Regions from separate parts of the Paenibacillus sp. FSL K6-1566 genome, predicted to be linked through region 3. Evidence: a T-box and tRNA genes for the amino acid it is inferred to sense, from the RefSeq annotation. Region 3 holds a T-box; the other regions hold tRNA genes.

Region 1 (5,306 bases), 3.3 Mb from region 3:
ATCTCCGATTGGAGCGATGCGAACCGGAAATGGCCGGCTGGATCCCGCTGGATAATAAATCGGGTCAAGCCCTGGCACAAGTGACACACCCCGTCAATCAACACGATGGCGTATTCTTCGTTATCCTTGCCCGCCTTCTTCATAATCAACCTGCCCTCCTTTGGTTACGATGCGACCCTAAAACTCGCCCAATAAGAAAAAACGCAGGAAAATTCCCGCGCTTCATCATGCGTCGCCTTATTCAGATTCGACCGCTTTGCTCAACCACTCGCCGTCTCTCATCTGCTGATCGAAATCATCTGAAAATTTATCCATGCATTTACAAATGAAATCCTTGCGGCATACTGGGCATGGCACTTTCCCAAGCCGGCTCAGCGCCGTCATCTTCCACTCAGGAAACCGGTTGTAGAACACGCGGCAATCCGTTCCGTCAGCCAAATGGATAATGAATTCGTACAACCCTTCCTTCTCATTGCTCCCAGCTTTGGTTACATCTGTAATCTGCGGTTTGTATGGCATGTCATCACCCGTTTATATTGATTTGTAATTGCTTATGACTGGTTGTACTTTCTGGTACTTAGTCATATTAAAGAATTTTAAAGGCGATGTCAACCGAAGAACACATCGAGGATTGAGCCGATTTGGCCGCGCTTTTTCCCCTCCAAAATATCCGGATTAAACACTTCCACATACCCGCAGTGGGTGCAGGATACAAACAGGAAATGATTGTGTTGAATATCGAACAGCTTGCTGAGCCCCGCTCCCGACATGGATACTTCCTTCGTCTCGCACTGAGTTCCGCGGCATTTGCTGCAGACAAACCGTTCAGCGATCATCTCTTCAATACGCATATTATGCGCTCCTTTCAAGCTGCCTTTTAATAACGGAATACGGCGAAGTATGGAAAAAGTTCCATATTGTTATGCAATAAAAAGGGGATTATCCCTCATGGAGGACAATCCCCTTCTATTCAATCGTCAGATTACGTTCAGCTCCACATCGATGTTGCCTCGCGTCGCTTTGGAATACGGACAGAACGCATGCGCCTTTTTTGCAAGCTCCTCGGCCTGGCTCCGCTCGATTCCCGGCATCTCAATCTTCAGCTTCACGGCCAGCTTAAAGCCATCGTCCGTTTCATCCTTGCCGATCATCACCTGAGAATGGATGGTCACGTCTTTGAGCGTTACCCCTTCCTTGCGGGCGATATTGGCCAGCGCGCTTTCGTAGCAAGCCCCATATCCCGCTGCGAACAATTGCTCCGGATTGGTTCCTTCCCCTCCGGGTCCGCCAAGCTCCTTCGGCATGCTAAGCTTATGATTAAGAGCTCCGTCGGACGACTGGATCGAGCCCTCGCGTCCACCAACAACCTTCACGTCAGCCGTGTACAATGGTTTCATAACTCGCCTCACTCCTTCATGCCCTATTATGAACGCTACAATAAGACTTTAAACTTGTGGCACAAATTGAAACGGTATGTAAAGGCTTTGTCGGCACAGGAAAGAGTCAAACCGGGGCGTTCGAGACAACAAAAAAAACCGATGCCCAAGCTTACGCTTGAACAACAGCTTCTTATGCCGATTCAATCATAATGCGGTAGAGAGGACTCGAACCTCCACGGGTATACACCCACTACCCCCTCAAGATAGCGTGTCTGCCATTCCACCACTACCGCATATAATAAAGAAGTTCTTCAGCAGAACATTCCCTATTATATAGCCATAATCCACAATTGTAAAGATCCAATTATTTCCCGCACGCCATAGCCTTGACGCTAAGTCTTCTCGTTTCGCTTATCCCTGCGGTAAGCCGAAAACTCAAGGTACTCCCGGATGAACTCCTTCTCGCGCTCTTCGAGACCCGACAGCGCGGATAGCGCCGTTTCCGCCTCATATTCCTCTCTCGTTTCATTCACCCGGGTGGTGGGCTTGCCCTTCCCGATAATCAACCAGTCCAGGCTAACGGAGAAAAATGCTGCTATTTCAATTAATTTATTCGTACTCGGCGTTGTTTTCCCTCGCTTCCAGTCACCAAAATTCCCTGTGCTGATCCCGAGGGTTTCACAGAACGCCTTCTTCGTCATACCCCGGCTTTCTATCAGATGTTCGATTCGTTGGTAAATAGACTGCATCAAACAACCGCCTTCCTGATTCTCTTTCCAAGAAAAATTACTTAAATACGTATTTCCCTCTTGCAAAACAACTTAAATACGTGTATAATCTATCTATGTTGCCTAAATTATACCATAGGACCCATGGATCGTTGTACCTTTTACCCATGAGTCTATTTCGTAAGAGGAGCGAACCCTTTTGCCCTACGATACCATGAGCACAGCTTGGAACTATGCCGTCCATGCCTTGAACAGAGGCTTAATGATCATTACGCCCGACGGCATGATCGATAAGATAAACGATCCGCTTGTAACGATGTCCGTAAGATATGGTGTCTCGCCTGATTTTCAATGGCAGGGGGCATCATTTTTTGATATTATGCCCTGGTGCTTTGGGGAGGTCGATTTCGGCAGCTTGGACGGTGAACATTATTTATCCTCGGTCAGAGCCGTTCTGGAAGGAAGCCGGCCGGATTGCGTCCTGGAGTATTCGGTCTCCCGGAACCGTAAAGTATTCTGGGTGCTATGCGAGGTCCAGCCGCTGTCCGAAAGCAGCGATAATTTCATTCACGGCGCCATCCTTTCCTTTACCGACATTACAAAGTATAAAGAGCGGCAAATCCTGCTCGAGCAGACGCTTGCCCGCAGCCTTCCGCTCCCGGAGCACATCCCCATCTGCGCCGTATGCAAGCATGTCAGCCAGGAAGAGACATGGGAACCGGTTGAAAGCTATCTTGAGAGACGCCTTCCCGTCGAATTTACGCACGATATTTGTCCCGAATGCATCCGCAGGCTCTATCCGAAATATTCCTCCGCGCTGGACGATGACCATGCCGGAGAAACGGAGGAATAACCACGCTCATCGTTCTCCTCGCTTTTCGTACATTCGCCATTCCCGAAGTTCGCCACCCTGGCGGCCTGCAGCCTATGCGGGCGGATTCAAATACGAGCACATTATAAAAAAGCAGTATAGGATCCATCGGGTCCCATACTGCTTTTGTTTTGTTATAACTGGTTATATCTGCGTTGCTTCCTATTATGAACTGATCAGACGGAGAAGCGGGCTTACCAGGGACGGCAGCACGGATACATGGCCCTCCCCTTCGATTTCATGAAGCTCGGCGTGCAGCAAATGCCGGTGCTCTCGCAGCTTTGCATACAAATCCCTTGCGTCTTGGACCATGGCGGGCTTTTCTTCGGTACCGACAAAAATGCTCAGCTCCCGCTGCAAGTCGAACGGCTGAAGGAATGGCTTGGAGACCTCCCATGTCTTATACAGCACATGCTGCTTCCACCAGACTGATGGGCTCGCTGCAATATACCGCCGAAAGATGTGGGGCCTCGTGAACAGCGCATAGAGCACAAAGAAACCGCCCAAAGAATGGCCGAACACCGACTGCTTCTCGGGATTCACCGGATATCGCGACGCAATGCGGGGGATCAGCTGAAGCTCGATAAAATCCAGGAAGTCTTCGGCGCCGCCGGTTTCCGGCCACGGCATTCCGTTCGGACGGACGGGGAGCTCGTGTGCCGCTGCAGGCACGGTATAATCGTAAAACCGCTCATCCGTCACGATCGGACTGTCGCTGTCGTAGCCGATCCCGACGATGATGGAAGGCGTTATGCCGCGCGGTGTACGGGATTGCAGCCTCACCGCCTCCGCCAGCGTCCCGAAGGATGCATTGGCATCAAGCGAATACAGCACCGGATAGCCGCCTTCAGGCGGCGGTCCCATCGGCTCGGCCACGGATATTCGGTATACGCGCCCAGTCGACTCCGACTGCATGTTCCATGTAACCGTGCCTGATATGCGATAAGCGGGCCCAGCCGTCTCCGGGATGCCGCGTATTCCTTCCGCCGTAACGGCTTGGCCCTCTGTCCTTGCATCCTGCTCCATCGCTGCTCGGGCCTCCACAGCAGCCCCGCTGCCATCTTCGTCAAACAGCCACGACACCGCATCCGGGAATCTCCTGGACATAAAGATCGGATCATGGGTTCCATCCGGATCCATGTGGAGCCTAACCCTGGAATCCGCTCCTTCTTCCCCCGTCCAAATGCGGTATGCCTCCAGATTGCTCGGGGTCATGAACTGCTGGATTCCTTGCTTGTAGGCCCCTTCGTATTGACCGACCGACATATAGACCCGGAGGCCCGGCGGCAGCTTCTCATGGCCACGGATGAACTCCATGACGCCTTCATACCATAATGAGGCCGATAGCATGCCGATCCGGCCGAACGTATCCGGCCGCCAATACCCTGCGAACATGGAGATCAGCCCGCCGAACGAGGCGCCGACGATCCCCGTATGCTCCGGCTCCGGCAGCGTCCGGTAACGACCGTCAATGTAAGGCTTGATGCGATCGGCGACTTCATAGACGTACTCTCTTCCCCGTCCCCCAAAAGGAGGACGGCCTTCAAGCAGCGACTTCGCCGGCCATGGCGTATATTCATCGTTCCGCTTCTCCGTCGCGATCCCGACCAGGATCAGCTCTCCGAGCCTTCCGTCCTTGAACAGATGCTCTAAATAATTCAAGCAATCCATGAAGGAATCGCCGCCGTCCTGAACATAAGCTACAGGATAGCAGCGGTCCGAATGGTGATAAGAGGGGGCAAATACAGGGTTAGTTCTCGGTCCAAGGCCGAAAGCTTCTGATATCGGTTCATAGTTCCTCCCCGGATGATCAAGATTTTCTCATGCGAAACAATAAATAAACGAAATAAGGAACGCCGATCACCGAGACGACGATGCCTGCGGCAAGCTCTGCGGGAGCAAAGATCGTTCGTCCGATGAGATCCCCGATCATGATGATCGCCATGCCGGCAAGGCCGCTGACCGGCAGCATATACCGATGCTTCAGCCCGACAAGCTGTCTGGCCAAGTGCGGAGCGATCAGGCCGACAAAGCCGATGCTGCCCGATACGGCGACGCTTGCGCTAACCAATCCGATGCTGCAGAGCAGAAGAACCCTTTTCTCGCGTTCCACCGATACGCCAACGCTTTTCACGCTCTCCTCGCTGAGCTGGAACAGATCAAGCACGTGGGCACGGCTCCAAATAATGACCGGCAGAACTAGCAGCCAGGGAATCATCGTCACCACGAACTTCCAGTTGGCGCTGTGAAGGCTTCCTGCCAGCCAGGCAACCGCCATCTCGTAATCCTTGGGATTCATTTTGAGTGCAAAATACATCGTCACCGCCC
Region 2 (5,306 bases), 160 kb from region 3:
TCCCTCATCCATCGGCAGATCGGTTTCCCACGGCTGTGTGCGTATGTATAACAAGGATGTGCTTGAGCTCGCTTCCCTCGTGCCTGTCCATACCCGTGTCACCATTCGAAAATAGCTTACGAATAACAAGCGGCAATCCTCCGATGATTTCAAATCCCGCCAAATGGGTTAAATACAACTGTTAAACGGTACTTTACCTTAACTATTATTCGCCGTTATGGAGGGATTGCCATGATGCAGAGCAAATATTTTCGTACATGCCTCGGTATAATCGCCCTGCTCTTGATCATTTACTTGGGCTCCAAAGTCAGCTTCCTGTTCCGCCCGATCGTTTCCATGTTCAATATGCTGATCTTTCCGGTGGCAATCGCCGGCTTCTTCTACTACCTGCTTAGGCCGATTGTGGACTACCTGGAACGGCGCAAAATCAAACGATCGATCGGCGTGCTCATGCTGTACTTCGTATTCGCCGGCCTGATGGCCATCTTCGGCATCGTCGTATGGCCGACATTGCGGGAGCAGATCGAGAATTTCATCAGCCATATGCCGTTTCTGGTCGAGGACATGCAGGATCAGCTTGACCAGCTGCAGCAGGCGCCGTACTGGTCCCGCTTTATCCCGACCGAATCGGAGCTCGCGACATCCTTGACCGAATACATGAACCGAATCATTAATTGGGTCAGCAATTCTGTCAATCATCTGGTTACCGTTGTGTCCAGCGTGCTTGTCATCATTGCAACGATCCCGATTATTCTGTATTACATGCTGAAGGAAGGCGGGAAGCTCCCCCCTAAACTGCTCAGCGTGCTGCCAAGACGCTACCGGCGCGACGGGCAGGAGGTTCTCGTCGAGATCGACGGCGCGCTCAGCAGCTTTATTATCGGTAAAGTGATTTTGAATCTTATTCTGAGCCTGCTCATGTATATCGGATTTTTGATCATCGGTCTTCCTTATTCGCTGCTCTTGACGGTCGTTTCGTTCTTCCTGAATTTCATTCCATACATCGGCGCGGTGCTTGCAAGCATCCCCGTCGTCATTATCGGGTTTATCGAATCGCCCTCCATTGCCATCTGGTCCCTTGTCGTCATTATTATTGCTCAACAGATTCAGGATAATATTTTGACGCCGGTGATCTATGGCAAGCAGCTCGATATCCATCCGCTGACAACCATTGTTCTTATACTCGTCGGCGGCGACTTCTTCGGCATCCTCGGCATTCTGCTCGCCATCCCAGCCTATATGATCATCAAGATCATTGTGGTGCGGATTTATGAAATGTTCTTGGCCGAGAAAGTGGATGAATTATAGAGCCCCGCGCACGCAAAAAAAGATGTCCTCAGGTCTTATTCCACTTAGGAAATCAGGGCCTGGGGGACATCTTTTCGTTTCATTTCGTAATCTGCGTACCGCTTACGCGTTGCCCCGGAGAGAGCGGACAACGAAGTGATGCTCGTCCTTGCGGAGCCGCTGTCCGCTTGTGAGCGTCACGGTTTCCTCGTCATGGGATGCGAGAACGGCCTTCGGATGGATCAGCCGGTTCCCTCTCCACACCATGACGCATGATCCGAAGTATACGGCATTATCGAATTGAATGGTATGATGCACCGAATACCCGATGGAATTCAACACCGGATAAGCTGTTTTGGGCATGATACGGTGAATGGCGCGAAACGGAATCGCGAGCTCGTCCGGTCCAAGGATCGCCTTCTCCTGCACCGGATCCCACCCCTTCAGAATGCCTTCCACCGTCGTTCTGCCCCCATCTAAACGCTCAATGACTACATGACGGCCAATCCAATGCTTCATGAAGGTCACCTCTTCATCTCTTACGGATTATTCATCCCCAATGTCCGTGGTGCTAGGAATGACCCAATCGACCGGGGCCATCCCGTGCTGGATTAAATATGCGTTTGAAGCTGAGAATGGACGGCTACCGAAAAAACCTTTACGTGCAGCAAAGGGGCTCGGATGGGCGCTCTCCAGAACGAGGTGCCGGCTTCGGTCGATAAACGCCCCTTTCTTCTGCGCATAGCTTCCCCAAAGAATGAAAACCGTTGGCTGCTCCCGTTCATTCAATTTCGAAATGACCGCGTCCGTGAACTGTTCCCAACCTAGCCCTTTATGGGAGTTGGGCTCTCCTTCCTTGACTGTGAGCACGGCGTTCAACAATAGAACGCCCTGCTTGGCCCAAGCGATCAGGGATCCATGATCCGGAATCGGGGCATCCAGATCGGCTGCCAGCTCTTTGTAAATGTTGCGCAGTGATGGGGGGATTGTAACTCCTGGCCGGACCGAAAAGCTAAGTCCTTGCGCCTGTCCCCGTCCGTGATATGGATCTTGTCCGAGAATGACCACTTTGGTGGACTGATATGGCGTCTCCTGAAGAGCACGAAAAATTTCATCCCTCGGCGGATAGACCGTATGCAGCCGATACTCCTCGTCGATCCGTTCAAGCAGTTCTTTGAAATACGGCTTGTCCGTCTCTTCCTGCAGGATCAGGTCCCAATCATTATTAAACAACCGCATGCTCCTACTCTCCCTACATCCCTGGGCTGGACTTCGAAATATGTGTATGGGTATCTTAAAAAATAAGCCGGCACCCTGCAGGGGGCCGACTTATTCTCATAAATACTCGGGCGTTGAGTCATAATGCCGAGGACGGGGGTCGAACCCGTACGGTAGTCACCTACCGCAGGATTTTAAGTCCTGTGCGTCTGCCAATTCCGCCACCCCGGCAAATATTGCTGCGCTGTCAAGCGATTTAACTTCGCTTAATGCCGAATCACCGCATGGGATTCATGCCGAACAACGGAAGTTTCATACATTATTCGTGCGAGTTTTTCGTCTCAGCGACAAAAATGATAATACCATGCCTAACCATATGATGTCAATATATGAACTCTATTATTTTACGCATCACCTGCTTTTCAACGATGTTTTCCTTATAATATGTCTGTTCCCCGTTTAAGCGACTCGATGCGTCTCTCCTGTGCCTCAATCCGCTGCCGCAGCTCGCGCAGCAGCCGGTTCACCAGAACGGCTGCCTCTTCACGCGTCATCGGGTCACCGGGACGGGCATCGTCGAAAAAGCCGTTCTCCACCGCTTCCCGCCAGCTCGCTTCAGCCCAAGGACTGACTTCACGAATCCCTCCAAACGAGCCTGCCGCGCCATTTCCAGTGTTCCCCTGGGAGGCGTACGCTTTCAGATCTGACAAGGTGCCGGCATAAACATTGAGGTCGACCTTTCCCGTTATGCCGTTAATCCGTCCGGAATCGGTGTATTGCCAGAAGGTCCACTTGTTCCAAGCGGGACGGTCATCCGGGACTCGGGTTTCACTGTACCTTGCAATCCACAGGTCATACCTGCCCAAAGACTCATCGAAATTGGCCGCAAACGCGTTGCCGGTATATAGAATGGGCTGCCTTCCTGTCAATCGTTCCACTTCTTCAAGGAAGGCAGCGGCAGCTTGATTGATGGCTGCGCGGCTGATCCCTGCCGGATTATTCTCATAATCAAGCACCGGCGGGAGATCGAACCAGGCTAGCGGGCCTGCTTTTTTCATCGTTTCCACAAAATGCTTCGCCTCCTGCCTTGCCGCCGCAGCGCTCGCCGCCCCTAGAAAATGATAGGCACCGACCAGCAAGCCCGCGGCCTTAGCTCCCTGCACATTTTCTGCAAATTTCGGGTCCTCCAGCGAGCTCCCTTGAGAGGCCTTGATGAAAACAAATGATATCCCAGCTTCCCGAACCTGCTTCCAATCAATGCTTCCCTGCCACCGGCTTACATCGATTCCTCGCGCATGCGAAACGCTTCTGGATTGCATCGGTCATCACTCCTTCTCTCCTATTACCATATGCTGAAGCACCGGATAGGGCGAGCACCATTCGGGATTTTTTGCCGCCGGGTTATGACGGGTGCCGGAATATTTTGAGCAGATTCTCCAAAGGATAAGGAGGAATTGCAGCCCGCTGCCAGATGCCAAGAATACATGCATAGAAAAGGAAACGGGACATCATGAACAGACAAGCCATTGCTTTACTTCTAACCTTGATCGCAGCATTCGGCGTTATTCACGGTCATGCCGATGCCAATCAAATGCCTTCCTCGGCCAAGAAGAGGGATTACTACGAGGAGCGCGGCGATATTGTATGGGAGGTGCCGACCAGCAATAAAGTAATCGCCCTTACCTTTGACGACGGCCCTGATAAGGAGCATACGGAACAAATTCTCAACCTGCTCAAGCAGTACGATGCCAGAGCGACATTTTTCGTGGTGGGCAGCCGCGTCGAGAAGCATCCCGAAATCGTTGCCCGTGCGCTGGATGAAGGTCATGAGATCGGCAACCATTCCTACTCCCATCCTCCGTTCTATAATATTGGGGCAGATGCCTTGAGGAAGGAATTGACCAAGACACAGGATGCCATTTATCAAGCGACGGGGATCCGCTCTGTCTTGTTTCGCCCGCCCGGAGGACGATATAACGATGCAATCGTCAGCGCGAGCAAGGAGGTCGGAATGCTTACCGTCCTGTGGTCCTGGCATCAGGATACGCTGGATTGGCGCAAACCTGGCGCGAATGCCATCGTGCGGACAGTCTTGAAGAACGCCCGCAACGGCGACATCGTACTCATGCATGATTTCGTACCGGGCAGCGACCAGACGGTCGAAGCGCTCAAAAAGATTCTGCCGGAGCTTAAGGAACGGGGCTTTTCGTTTGTTACTGTAACCGAGCTGTTGTCCTACCACGAAAAATCGCATAAGCATATTGAGGTAAACCATTAAGTCCAAGGACGATATGCCGCAATCCGTGACGCTGCCATCCATGATGGCGGTTTTTTACATTCGGGACGCTGGCCGCACACTTTTCTCTTGAATGTCCCCGTACCTCGTGATAAGATACAGAACGAACGTTCAGTATAATAAAATAATCGTTGAATTCATACAGGGAGGCGCCAATGAACAAAAAGCAGCAGCAAAGCGAAGATACCAAGCGACGGATTGCGGAAGCCGCAAAAGCCCTGTTTATGCAAAAAGGATATAAATCCACGTCCATCGAGGATATTGTTGACGCGACCGGAAGCAGCAAAGGAAATATCTATTATCATTTCAAGAGCAAGGAAGGCCTCTTTCTTCATCTTATAGAGGAATGGGACTTGGAATGGTTTCAGAAATGGATGAGCACGGAAGAGCAGTACACGACCACCATGGATAAACTGTTCCGCATGGCGGAGCAGCTGGTGAAGGATGACCTTAACCATCCCTTCACCAAGGCGCTCGATGAATTTATAACGAATAATGAAGCTGC
Region 3 (5,306 bases):
CTATGCTGCTGCATGGCTTCTTGATCGAAGTCTTTAGCAATTTTGGTGCGGTCCACGATTTTTCCGTTCACCTGGACGACGATTTCCACCTCGGCTTCTACGGTCCAAGCCTCATCGTATTCCGGCCAAGGAACATACGTGATGCTCTCGGTGTGTCCCAGACGGCTCCACAGCTCTTCAGCCAGATGAGGCGCGAGCGGGGACAGCATTTGAACGAAATTCTCCATCGCCTTCCGCGGGAGCTCATCCGCCTTGTAGCCCTCGTTGATGAAGATCATCAACTGGCTGATTGCGGTGTTGAAGCGCATATGCTCGATATCCTCGGTAACCTTCTTAATCGTTTTGTGCAGGATACGTTTCCATTCGTCGGAACCTTCCCCGTCCACGATTTTTGGATTCAGCTGGCCGTCATCGCCGATGAACAGACGCCATACGCGGGAGAGGAAACGATGCGTGCCTTCAACACCGTTCGTGTTCCATGGCTTGGTCGCTTCCAGCGGCCCCATGAACATCTCGTATACCCGAAGCGTATCGGCTCCGTATTCGTTCACGATATCATCAGGGTTGATGACATTGCCGCGGGATTTGCTCATTTTCTCATTATTGTTGCCGAGAATCATGCCTTGGTTCACGAGCTTCTGGAACGGCTCCTTCGTATCGACGACTCCGAGATCATAGAGCACCTTATGCCAGAATCTTGCGTACAGCAGGTGTAGCACCGCATGCTCGACGCCGCCGATATACAGGTCTACCGGGAGCCATTCCTTCTGCTTCTCCTTCGAGCACAGCTCATCCGGGTTATGCGGATCGATGTAACGGAGATAGTACCAGCAGCTGCCTGCCCATTGCGGCATCGTGTTGGTCTCGCGGCGGGCTTTCATGCCCGTCTCGGGATCAACCGTCTCCACCCATTCCGTCACATTCGCCAGCGGAGATTCGCCGGTGCCGGACGGTCTGATCTGATCCACGTCCGGCAGCAGCAGCGGCAGCTGGTCTTCCGGAACGGTCTTCATCGTTCCGTCCTCCAGGTGGAGAATCGGGATCGGCTCGCCCCAGTAGCGCTGACGGCTGAACAGCCAGTCGCGCAGCCGGTACGTGACCTTCTTCTTACCCTTGCCTTCTTTCTCAAGCCACTCGTTCATGGCCTGAATAGCAGCCTCATTGTCCATTCCGTTGAGGAAGCCGGAATTGACGTGCTCGCCGCTTCCGGTGTAAGCTTCTTCCTCCACGTTGCCGCCCTTCACCACTTCAATGATCGGAAGCCCGAATTGCTTCGCAAACTCCCAGTCGCGGGTATCGTGGCCCGGAACGGCCATGATCGCGCCGGTTCCGTAGCCGGCGAGGACGTAATCGGCGATCCAGATCGGCAGCTTGGCGCCGCTGGCAGGGTTGATGGCATAAGCCCCGGTAAATACCCCGGTCTTGTCTTTTGCCAGATCCGTACGCTCCAGGTCGCTCTTGCGGGCTGCCTGATCCTGATAAGCCTTCACCGCTTCCCGCTGCTCTGGGGTCGTAATTTTGTCCACCAGCTCATGCTCCGGTGCCAGCACGCAGTAGCTTGCGCCGAAGAGGGTGTCCGGACGGGTCGTGAACACTTCCAGCTTGGCGTCATGCCCATCGATATCAAACCGCACCTCGGCGCCGACCGATTTGCCGATCCAGTTGCGCTGCATGTCCTTCAGGCTTTCGCTCCAATCCAGCTCATCCAGATCCTCAAGCAGCCGGTCCGCATACTCGGTAATTTTCAGAATCCACTGCCGCATCGGCTTGCGGACGACCGGGTGGCCGCCGCGCTCGCTCTTGCCGTCAATGACTTCCTCGTTCGCAAGAACCGTACCCAGCGCTTCGCACCAGTTCACCGGCACCTCGGCTACATAAGCAAGGCCCCGTTTGTACAGCTGGATGAAGATCCATTGCGTCCATTTATAATAGTCCGGATCCGTCGTACTGATCTCCCGGTCCCAATCGTAAGAAAATCCGAGCGACTTGATCTGGCGGCGGAAGTTATTGATGTTCTGGATGGTGAATTCGCGTGGATGCTTGCCTGTATCCATCGCATATTGCTCTGCCGGAAGGCCAAACGCGTCCCAGCCCATCGGATGAAGCACGTTGTACCCGCGCATCCGCTTATAGCGAGAAATGATGTCGGTGGCCGTGTAGCCCTCCGGGTGCCCGACGTGAAGACCCGCTCCGGAAGGATACGGGAACATGTCGAGTGCATAAAATTTCGGTTTGGACGAGTTGTCCTCGGTTTTAAAGGTTTTGTTCTCTTCCCAATACTTCTGCCATTTCGGTTCAATGACCTGCGGCTTATAGCCGTGGCCGGCTGATTGTTGATCCGTCATACTACATAGCTCCTCCTTCACTGTCGAACGGACAAGGCAGTTAATGCCGCTGTCCTGAAAACAAAAAAACCTCATCATCCATAGCGCTGACGCTAGGGACGAGAGGTTTGATTCCCGTGGTACCACCCTAGTTAGTGCAAGGCATGCTTTGCCTTTCACTCCCTTTGCATCCTTATCGCGGATGAGACGGCGACGTTTCATCGACCGACGGATAAATAAGCATTCTTAAGATCCGAAAGCCGGGTTCGCGCCGCTGCTCAGAGGCGAGTTCATCCCTTGCGTCAACCGGCTTCCACCAAATGCACCGGCTCTCTGCATGATCGCATGCGGAACTACTAGTCCCCATCATTGCATTACTATGATTTCCATTTTAATGTGGCTATTATACCCAAAAAACCGCGCCAAGTCAACGGAGTTCGCCCTGGGACTTGCGGTAATGCTCCGGCGCCGTTCCGACCATCGTCTTGAACATCCGGCTGAAATGGGCCAAATGCTTGAAGCCGGCCGCCCGGCTGACATCCGTAATGCTCATATGGGGGTGCAGTCTCAGCAGGATTTTGGCCTGGTTAATTCTTCGGTGGTACACATATTTGAATACGGTCGTTCCGGTGACCTCCTTGAACAAAGAGGACAAGTAATGCTTCGTAAGATGCATGTCCCTGGCAATTCGGTCCAGCGTCAAATCCTCCATGTAATGCTCTTCCACAAACGAGACGACGTGCTGTACATGACGCTCCTTATCGGAGATCGAATCCTGCTGCTGCACTTCGCTTTGACACCAGCCCGCAATGACGTACAGCATTTCCTGAAGCCGAAGCTTCAATCGCTCCTGCTTGAAAGCAGCTTCCGCCCCCCGCAGCCGGTTCATATCCTCCAGCAGCCGCTCAAACTCTTCCCTCCTCTGCCCAGTCAGCGTCATCCGGTGATTGCGCAGCGTTTCGAAGGGATCCAGCAGGACCGATCTTGCCGATTCGGGCAGCTCCCTGCACACCCAGGCGGGATCGAAATGGATAATGCTCCGGACATAGCGCGAACCCGGCTCCACATTCGGGCAATGCAGCGTCAACCCGTTCATCAGGAGCAGGTCCCCGGGCTTCAGCGCAAAAACGGAGTCTCCGATCAGATACGTGCAGCGTCCTTCATGAAAATAATAAATTTCGTAAAAAGCGTGGGAGTGGAAAGTCCCGCCGGATAAAGGCCGGTCATTATAGCAGCCGAGTTCAATCGGTTCCCTCAGCAGCATCCGGTCAAAGCCCGGCATCCAGGATGGTGGAGTCGTCAACCGCGAAGACATGTGGGAATCCCCCTTATCGAGGTTATGAATCAATTCCCCGGGAATTTTGGCGGGGTCTCCCTTTATTATAATGGATTTATCCGATCCGCACGGCTAAGTTTTGGGCCTTGACGCACAGCTCTCCCGCTTTGAAGGCATGCTCCTGGGTCATGGCGCGCTCCGTCCGCTCCAGGCAATCGAGAATCAGCTCACCGAAGAACGGATAGCCGACCTTCCCCTTCAGCTCCATATGGAACTCCCCGTCCTTGTTCACCAAGTACAGATGATCGCCATGCGGGTGTCTGGCAATGTCGATATACTTGCGAAGCTCAATATATCCGTCCGTTCCCAGGATGAAGGTTCTGCCGTCGCCCCATGTCCCGAGTCCCTCCGGCGTCAGCCAGTCGACCCTGAAATAATTCGTCGCCCCGTTGTCGCCAAGCAGCGTGGCATCCCCGAAATCCTCGAGCTCCGGATACATCGGATTCGCATAATTGCCGACCTTGCTGCTCAGCACCTGGGCATCCCTGCAGCCTGCATAAAATAAAAACTGCTCGATCTGGTGGGAGCCGATATCGCATAAAATGCCCCCGTACTGCTCATGGCGGAAAAACCAATCGGGACGCGATGCCGCATTCAACCGATGCGGGCCTGTGCCGAGCACCTGAACCACCCTGCCGATCGCTCCATCCTGAATCAAGCGGCCGGCATGAACCGCGCTCTCCACATGAAGTCGTTCGCTGTAGTAAACCATGTATTTTCTGCCGGTTTCCGCCGCTTTCGCCCTGGCGGCCTCTACCTGCTCCAGCGTCGTAAACGGCGTTTTGTCGGTAAAATAATCCTTGCCATGCGACATCACCTTGAGCCCGAGCCCGCAGCGTTCCGAAGGGATCGCCGCAGCCGCGACCAGCTTTACCTCCGGAGCCTCCAATATTTGCGCTTCGGAGGAAGCCGGCCGTACGCCGGGGTATGCCTCGCAGAATGCTTTTACCTTCCCAGGGTCCGGGTCGTACACCCATTTCAGCGTGGCCCCCGCTTCGATAAGACCGTTGCACATGCCGTAAATATGTCCATGCTCCAATGACATGGCCGCGATCGTGAATTCCCCGGGCTTGCAGACCGGCTGGGCTTTGCCTACCGGCGCATATCGCATTCCATCACTCCGGTTCATATTGCTGCCTCCCCTATTTCTTGTATTTAGTAGGTTCCGAATGTTTTGCTCATATCGACGGGGCCGATCTCCCGCACCGTCTTCTCTCCGGTCGAGGCGGCGATCCGCTCCTGCAGAAGGTTATAGTACAGATCCTCATCCAGCGGCAGATCCACCCAGTTGTCCGTCCACGTGGACAGATGCATTGCATTCGACAAGGTAAGTCCATGGATTCCCTCTTCGCCCGGAGCGATTAACGGGGTGCCGTGCAGAATGGCATCCGTAAAATTTTGAATAATGCCGTTATGCTGCGGATTGTCTCCCACAATCGGAACGTCGCACTTCCAGCATTCCGGTTCGCCGAAGCCGCCGGTATACTGACGGTTGAATTCCGGCTCCGGCACCCGAAGTCTCCAAAAAGTAAGATTGCCGTTTTCGATGACGATTTTCCCGCGGTCTCCCGTCACTTCAAACCGGTTCGTGCCCGGCGCTTCGCCGGTGGTCGTGATGAATACGGCGGTTGCGCCGTTTTCGTATT
Region 4 (5,306 bases), 2.7 Mb from region 3:
TCCTTGGCTGGAGACTCGGATGGGAGGATGAGCGGGTCGGGGTAACAAGGTGCCGATGGCGGAAGCGCTTCGGGAAGGGGGCAGCATACGGCTGCGAACGGAGCAGGAGGAAATCGTAACTCATGATGGGAGGCGAACTGAGATATGCGCAAACATCAAGGGCTGACCATTCTGATCATATGCTGCTGTCTCGGTCTGCTGAGCGGCTGCTGGGATGTGGTAGAGCTGAATAAGCGTGCAATAGTCTCCGGTATCGGCGTGGATTGGAAGGAAGAGGAGAAGGAATATCTCGTTTCCTTCCAGACGGTCATCGCCGATGAAATTTCGGGGAAGGCTGGCAGAGGAGCAACGCCTACCTCCGTATATAAGGCATCAGGGAAGAGCATAGTCGAAGCGATGCGCAATGCTTCCCGCAAAGTGCCCCGTATCATTTCGCTCGCCCATACCGGTCTGATCGTCATCTCGGATCGCGTGGCGAGAGAGGGCATTATCGATCTCTTCGATTATTTGGACAGAGACTCCGATATCCGGCTGAATGCCGAAGTATTGATTGCAACCCAGGGACAAACCGCAGAGGATGTCGTGTCTGCAATGACACCGATTGGAAAAATCACGGCTTTTGCACTCGAGCAGAAGATCGATTTAACGTCGGGACAGCTTGGAGAGAATTTTCGGATCGAGGTAGATGATGTCATCCGTGGATTGCTTACCCCGGGAGGCGGGCCTTTGGTGAACGGAGTGATGATCGAAGGCAGCGCCGAAAAGGCATCGAAGATGGAAACCTTAAAGAACGCGAAGGTAGAAGGATTGGCGGTCATCTCCCAAATGGCTGTATTTAAAGGGGATCGTCTTGTGAGCTGGTTAAACGCGGACGAATCCCGCGGCACCGTTTGGATCCGGAATAAAATGAAAATCACGCCGATCCATTTGAAGTTACTTGATCAAGGTGGAGAAATATCGCTTGAAGTTATGCGGTCCAAAACAAGGCTGCTCGCTGACTTAGAAGATCCTGCGAATCCGATTATTCACATTCACGTGGAGCCTAATTTCTCGATCCGTGAAGTGAACAGCGCGATTGACCTGCGAAATCCGGCAACGATGAAGCTCCTGGAGGACGCAGCCTCGAGAGAGGTTATTCGTATTATGGAGCTAGCCGTTCGTAAGAGCAAGGAAGTGAATAGCGATATTCTGGGATTTGGTCAGGCTGTGGAACGGTCCGATCCGTCCGCTTGGCGAAAGATGAAGAATCGCTGGGATCAGCTCTTTCCACGGGTGCAAGTGAAATACCATGTGAAACCGGTGATACGAAATTCTCAAATGAGGGATCGTTCCGTTCTATACAAGATCCACAACCAATGAAGGAGGAGAGTCAAATGGAAAAGGTGAAAATCAGCCCATTTCAATTCTTCTCGATATTGGTTCTGTTTCAGTTCGGCACGACGCTCGTCGTAAATTTGGGACTTGAGGCAGGCCGGGATGCATGGATAGCCGTGCTCATCGGAACGGTGATCGGCATGCTGATCTTCTCCTTGAATGCGTATTTGTACACGGCATTTCCCGACAAACTGCCAGTGGAGGATTATCGATTATTGCTCGGGAAATATGTCGGCAGCCTTGTAGGACTAGTCTATGCCGTCCTTTATATGTTCACAGCGGCTCGAGATCTCGTAGACGGGGGACTGCTGGTCATGGCGTCCGCCGCGTTGAGGGAAACGCCGCTTCTGATCGTGAATCTGCTCATGATCATGGCGGTGGCCTATGTGCTGCATCAAGGCTTGGAGGTGCTGGCACGGACGGCTACCATCTTTTTAGCGATTATGTTTATGATCGGGGTGTTCAGCGGGATCGTGATTCTATTTTCCGGGATCATTGACCTTCAGCTCCTCCTACCTGTCATGGGTGAAGGATTCCAGCCGATTCTAGAATCGGTGCTAAAGAAAAACATTCATTTTCCGTTTGGCGAGCTTATCTGTGCGACGGCCATCTTTCCGGCGGTTAACCATACCAAAAATGGGGTGAAAGCAGGACTGCTGGCGATATTGGTTACCGGCGTCATCCTGGCTCACGTGTCGTTGATCACGATTTCAGTACTGGGAGCGGATATTACCGAACGGGCGGTATTTCCGCTCTTGACCATGATGGGGAAGGTAGAGATTTCGGAATTTATCGAGCGGACGCAAATTCTGATCGTGATGGTTCTGATCATCGGCGTGTTCTTTAAAATCAGCCTATATTATTATGCAGCATTGATCAGTTCCTCCATATTGTTCAAAATCCCGTATCGTAAATTAATTTATCCCTATGCACTGGTCATACTCGGCCTCTCCATTATCCTTGCCCGCTCTTACAGCGAGCATCTAATGAAAGGGGGAGCCTACCTGTATACGGTGTTCCCGTTCTATTCCATCGGTTTACCGCTCCTGCTCGTGATCATATGTCTGATCCGCAAAGCCATCCTCGGAAGGCGTTCCGGTTCTGCACCCGGCCCGGGTTCGGGACCCGCTTCCGGTTCCTGAATCCGATTCCCCAGACGCTCTAGGGGGGCTCGTTTCATGCTTCCTCTTGCGGAAGCTGCGATAAAGATCCGGAATAACCAGCAGAGCTAGCAAGAGGATCACGGTGATTCTCTCAACGGGAGAGAAGAGCGTGAAACGCCAGTTAATGATAAAGTTGTACCACGGAAAGCCGAAGAGGATGTCCGTAAGGATCGTTATGGTCAAGCATAATACGGCGGTTAATAACATGATCGAATATTTTTTCAGGAGCATGCAACTCACCTCGCCTTTCGTCTTAGGGGGTCAATCGGATTGGCGCCTCTTATAACCCCGTCCTGTTATAGTATGGAGGGGAGGGAGGTTAAAAATACCGAAGCGGGAGAGCGGGTCATGCGGTACGCCATCATGATGCATACCATGCTTTCGACATTTTTTTTAAAAAAATGCTTGCTTTTTAACTTTAGTCGTTATATACTCTTAATTACGGTGATCACAACGAGTTAATAACCCAAACACATGCGGTCGTGGCGGAATTGGCAGACGCGCACGGTTCAGGTCCGTGTGGGCTAACCCCCGTGGAGGTTCGAGTCCTCTCGACCGCATCTAATGTAACAGCGAATAAGCTCTTGAATTTGTCCTTGCGGCAATTCAAGAGCTTTTTTGTATATCTGAGTTTTCCGCAGCTCGTATCATCGGTTGAAAGCGTGATGAGGGTTGTACGAAAATAAGAAACAGCTCCCTTCGGAGCTGTTCTCATGCGCTGAGTATCCCACAATTCAATAAGTGGGGGTTGCATCTGCAATAAGTTTGTCTGCCGGCACCGTGCACTTAAGCGCCTTGATAGGGATACGTTTCTTCCATTACTGTCTTTGGAATGCTACCTTTAGGCCTAGTCCAATGTAGATTGCTCCAACGAATTTGCCGCTCCACTGGCTTAGGCGCCTGATCCATGGCGTCCGTTTAACCACTCTTCCAAGCGTGGAGACACTTAATACAATCGTGGTTGTATACAATATGCTTAGAATCACAAAGATCAATCCCAGGACTAAGAACTGCCCGACCGCTTCACCGCGTTCGTGATGAATAAATTGAGGCAGGAATGCCAGAAAGAAGAGGGCCGTCTTCGGATTAAGAAGCTCAGCAACAGTTGCCGAGGCATAGGATTTCAGGGAGCCTGCCGATTCAACCTGGGGCATTTGCGGTTCGGAGGGCTTGCTTAGGATTGCGCGAATCCCTAGGTATAGCAAGTAGGCTGCGCCTGCAAATTTAACAACATTGAAGGCAAGTGCCGAAGTCATCAATATTGCGGATAGACCTACCGTTGCAAATAAGGTATGAAGGAAATCCCCGGTAGCGATACCGAGCCCAGCCATTATGCCTCCTCTTCGCCCGTTCTGAACGGTGCGGGTAATGGTGAGGAGAACGGCGGGTCCTGGAATCAAAAATAGACCAAGAACAACGATGATGTACGTCATAAGAGTCGGAAAATCGAGCATTTGCAATCCCCCTTTATGGTCCTAAAGCGATGGGTCTGTCGTTACTCAAACCATCCTGTCCCTATATTAGAGTCAAGTGATTCAAATGGCAAGCAGGTGAATCGATAATTATGCTGCTCTTAGAACCTGCCGGATAAGCGTTTTTTCCTGTTCCGTTTTATGGGGTGTTGCCATTATACTTATAGTAATTGAATGGTCTTGGAGCTGGCGTTATGTTATCGCCGTTCCATCATGGATAGATTGACAGCAGGGGGAATTTGACCGGGAAGGGGGAGTGGTCGAAATGGCAAACGTACGAAACCGGTTCGGCACATGGTTGCTGCTGGTCGTCTTGCTGTCCGTGACAGCCGGTTGTGAGGCGCCCGATTCCGGGAGCAGCGTTGTCGCTCCTGCTCCCGTATCGCTTACGCAGAACCATGACGGGAAGCGGAGCGATTCGGACGGATCGGCATCCGGCGGGAAATCCTCGAAGACGGATCAGTCCGAGGGGAACCCATCAGAACCTGCCGGCCAGGGTTCAAGTGGCGCAGCGGATGGAAAGAGCAAGGACGAAGTGGATCTCACGGATGTGACGGCCATGTGGCTTATCAATCACCAAGCAGGCTGGATTGGGGGAGACGGATGGATTGCCTTCAGTGATGACGGTGGAACCGATTGGGAGGTGCAGGCTTATCCCGAGGAGACGGTTCGCCAAATCTTTGCCTTGAACGCAAACCACGTATGGGCCGTCATGGAGAACAATGATTTATATCAGTCGACGGACGGGGGACAGGTCTGGAACAAGATCGGCAGGACGCCGAATGGGGGATTTCTTCATTTCGTATCGCCGGACACGGGGTTCAGCGGATCGGCGAGAACGGAAGACGGGGGGAAAACCTGGGGAGAATCCGAGGGTCCGGATACGACCCGGAAACCGGAAGATTTGCGGGAGCCGTTGATTGGCTGGCGGCTTCAGAATCACCAGCAGGATTTTCACGGTCACGGCGAATGGCTGTAACATAGAAGAAGATCAGGCGGCATGGAAGAAATCCGCACCAACGTAAAACAAGCAGGCACGGGCAAATGGTAGCTCTCTTATCCGGCCTGCTTGTTTGCTTTATATTTTTGCTCCTGCGGTTGTTTCCACCGGGCGCTTCCCTCAGGGCAGCTCCTTAAACAGGATTCGGCAACTGAGCCATATGCCTCCTGCAATGCCGAGAATACCGCCGGCGGCTACGCTGCCGACCAGATCGTAGGAGTGCCATCCCAGCAAAAAACCGATGCCGCTGCCGAACGTCGTTCCTGCCAGCAGACCCAGCGCAGCACCGTTCTTCTG

The links. The T-box of region 3 lies ahead of leuS (leucine--tRNA ligase). A T-box ahead of a tRNA ligase gene usually reads a tRNA of that ligase, here a tRNA-Leu.
Region 1: it has a tRNA-Leu gene. The T-box ahead of leuS (leucine--tRNA ligase) is inferred to sense a tRNA for this amino acid. The anticodon was not compared.
Region 2: it has a tRNA-Leu gene. The T-box ahead of leuS (leucine--tRNA ligase) is inferred to sense a tRNA for this amino acid. The anticodon was not compared.
Region 4: it has a tRNA-Leu gene. The T-box ahead of leuS (leucine--tRNA ligase) is inferred to sense a tRNA for this amino acid. The anticodon was not compared.

The regions. Positions count from the first base shown of each region.
Region 1 covers NZ_JBBOSR010000001.1:5,317,325-5,322,630, forward strand. The annotation lists gene NST08_RS23605 (thiol-disulfide oxidoreductase DCC family protein) at 1-143, opposite strand, end outside; gene NST08_RS23610 (hypothetical protein) at 238-519, opposite strand; gene NST08_RS23615 (zinc ribbon domain-containing protein) at 609-851, opposite strand; gene NST08_RS23620 (organic hydroperoxide resistance protein) at 978-1,397, opposite strand; tRNA gene NST08_RS23625 (tRNA-Leu) at 1,590-1,672, opposite strand; gene NST08_RS23630 (helix-turn-helix domain-containing protein) at 1,772-2,128, opposite strand; gene NST08_RS23635 (PAS domain-containing protein) at 2,307-2,960, shown strand; gene NST08_RS23640 (alpha/beta hydrolase) at 3,144-4,763, opposite strand; gene NST08_RS23645 (FecCD family ABC transporter permease) at 4,789-5,306, opposite strand, start outside.
Region 2 covers NZ_JBBOSR010000001.1:2,179,151-2,184,456, reverse strand. The annotation lists gene NST08_RS09345 (L,D-transpeptidase) at 1-115, shown strand, start outside; gene NST08_RS09340 (AI-2E family transporter) at 232-1,308, shown strand; gene NST08_RS09335 (hypothetical protein) at 1,411-1,806, opposite strand; gene NST08_RS09330 (uracil-DNA glycosylase) at 1,834-2,520, opposite strand; tRNA gene NST08_RS09325 (tRNA-Leu) at 2,651-2,736, opposite strand; gene NST08_RS09320 (glycoside hydrolase family 25 protein) at 2,943-3,824, opposite strand; gene NST08_RS09315 (polysaccharide deacetylase family protein) at 4,016-4,783, shown strand; gene NST08_RS09310 (TetR/AcrR family transcriptional regulator) at 4,957-5,306, shown strand, end outside.
Region 3 covers NZ_JBBOSR010000001.1:2,019,972-2,025,277, reverse strand. The annotation lists gene leuS (leucine--tRNA ligase) at 1-2,345, opposite strand, end outside; T-box leader at 2,437-2,703, opposite strand; gene NST08_RS08605 (AraC family transcriptional regulator) at 2,752-3,639, opposite strand; gene NST08_RS08600 (Gfo/Idh/MocA family protein) at 3,716-4,789, opposite strand; gene NST08_RS08595 (Gfo/Idh/MocA family protein) at 4,816-5,306, opposite strand, start outside.
Region 4 covers NZ_JBBOSR010000001.1:4,759,684-4,764,989, reverse strand. The annotation lists partial or broken gene NST08_RS29955 (spore germination protein) at 1-45, shown strand, start outside; gene NST08_RS21195 (Ger(x)C family spore germination protein) at 145-1,359, shown strand; gene NST08_RS21190 (GerAB/ArcD/ProY family transporter) at 1,374-2,516, shown strand; tRNA gene NST08_RS21185 (tRNA-Leu) at 3,014-3,097, shown strand; gene NST08_RS21180 (LysE family translocator) at 3,356-3,991, opposite strand; gene NST08_RS21175 (WD40/YVTN/BNR-like repeat-containing protein) at 4,275-4,988, shown strand; gene NST08_RS21170 (hypothetical protein) at 5,130-5,306, opposite strand, start outside.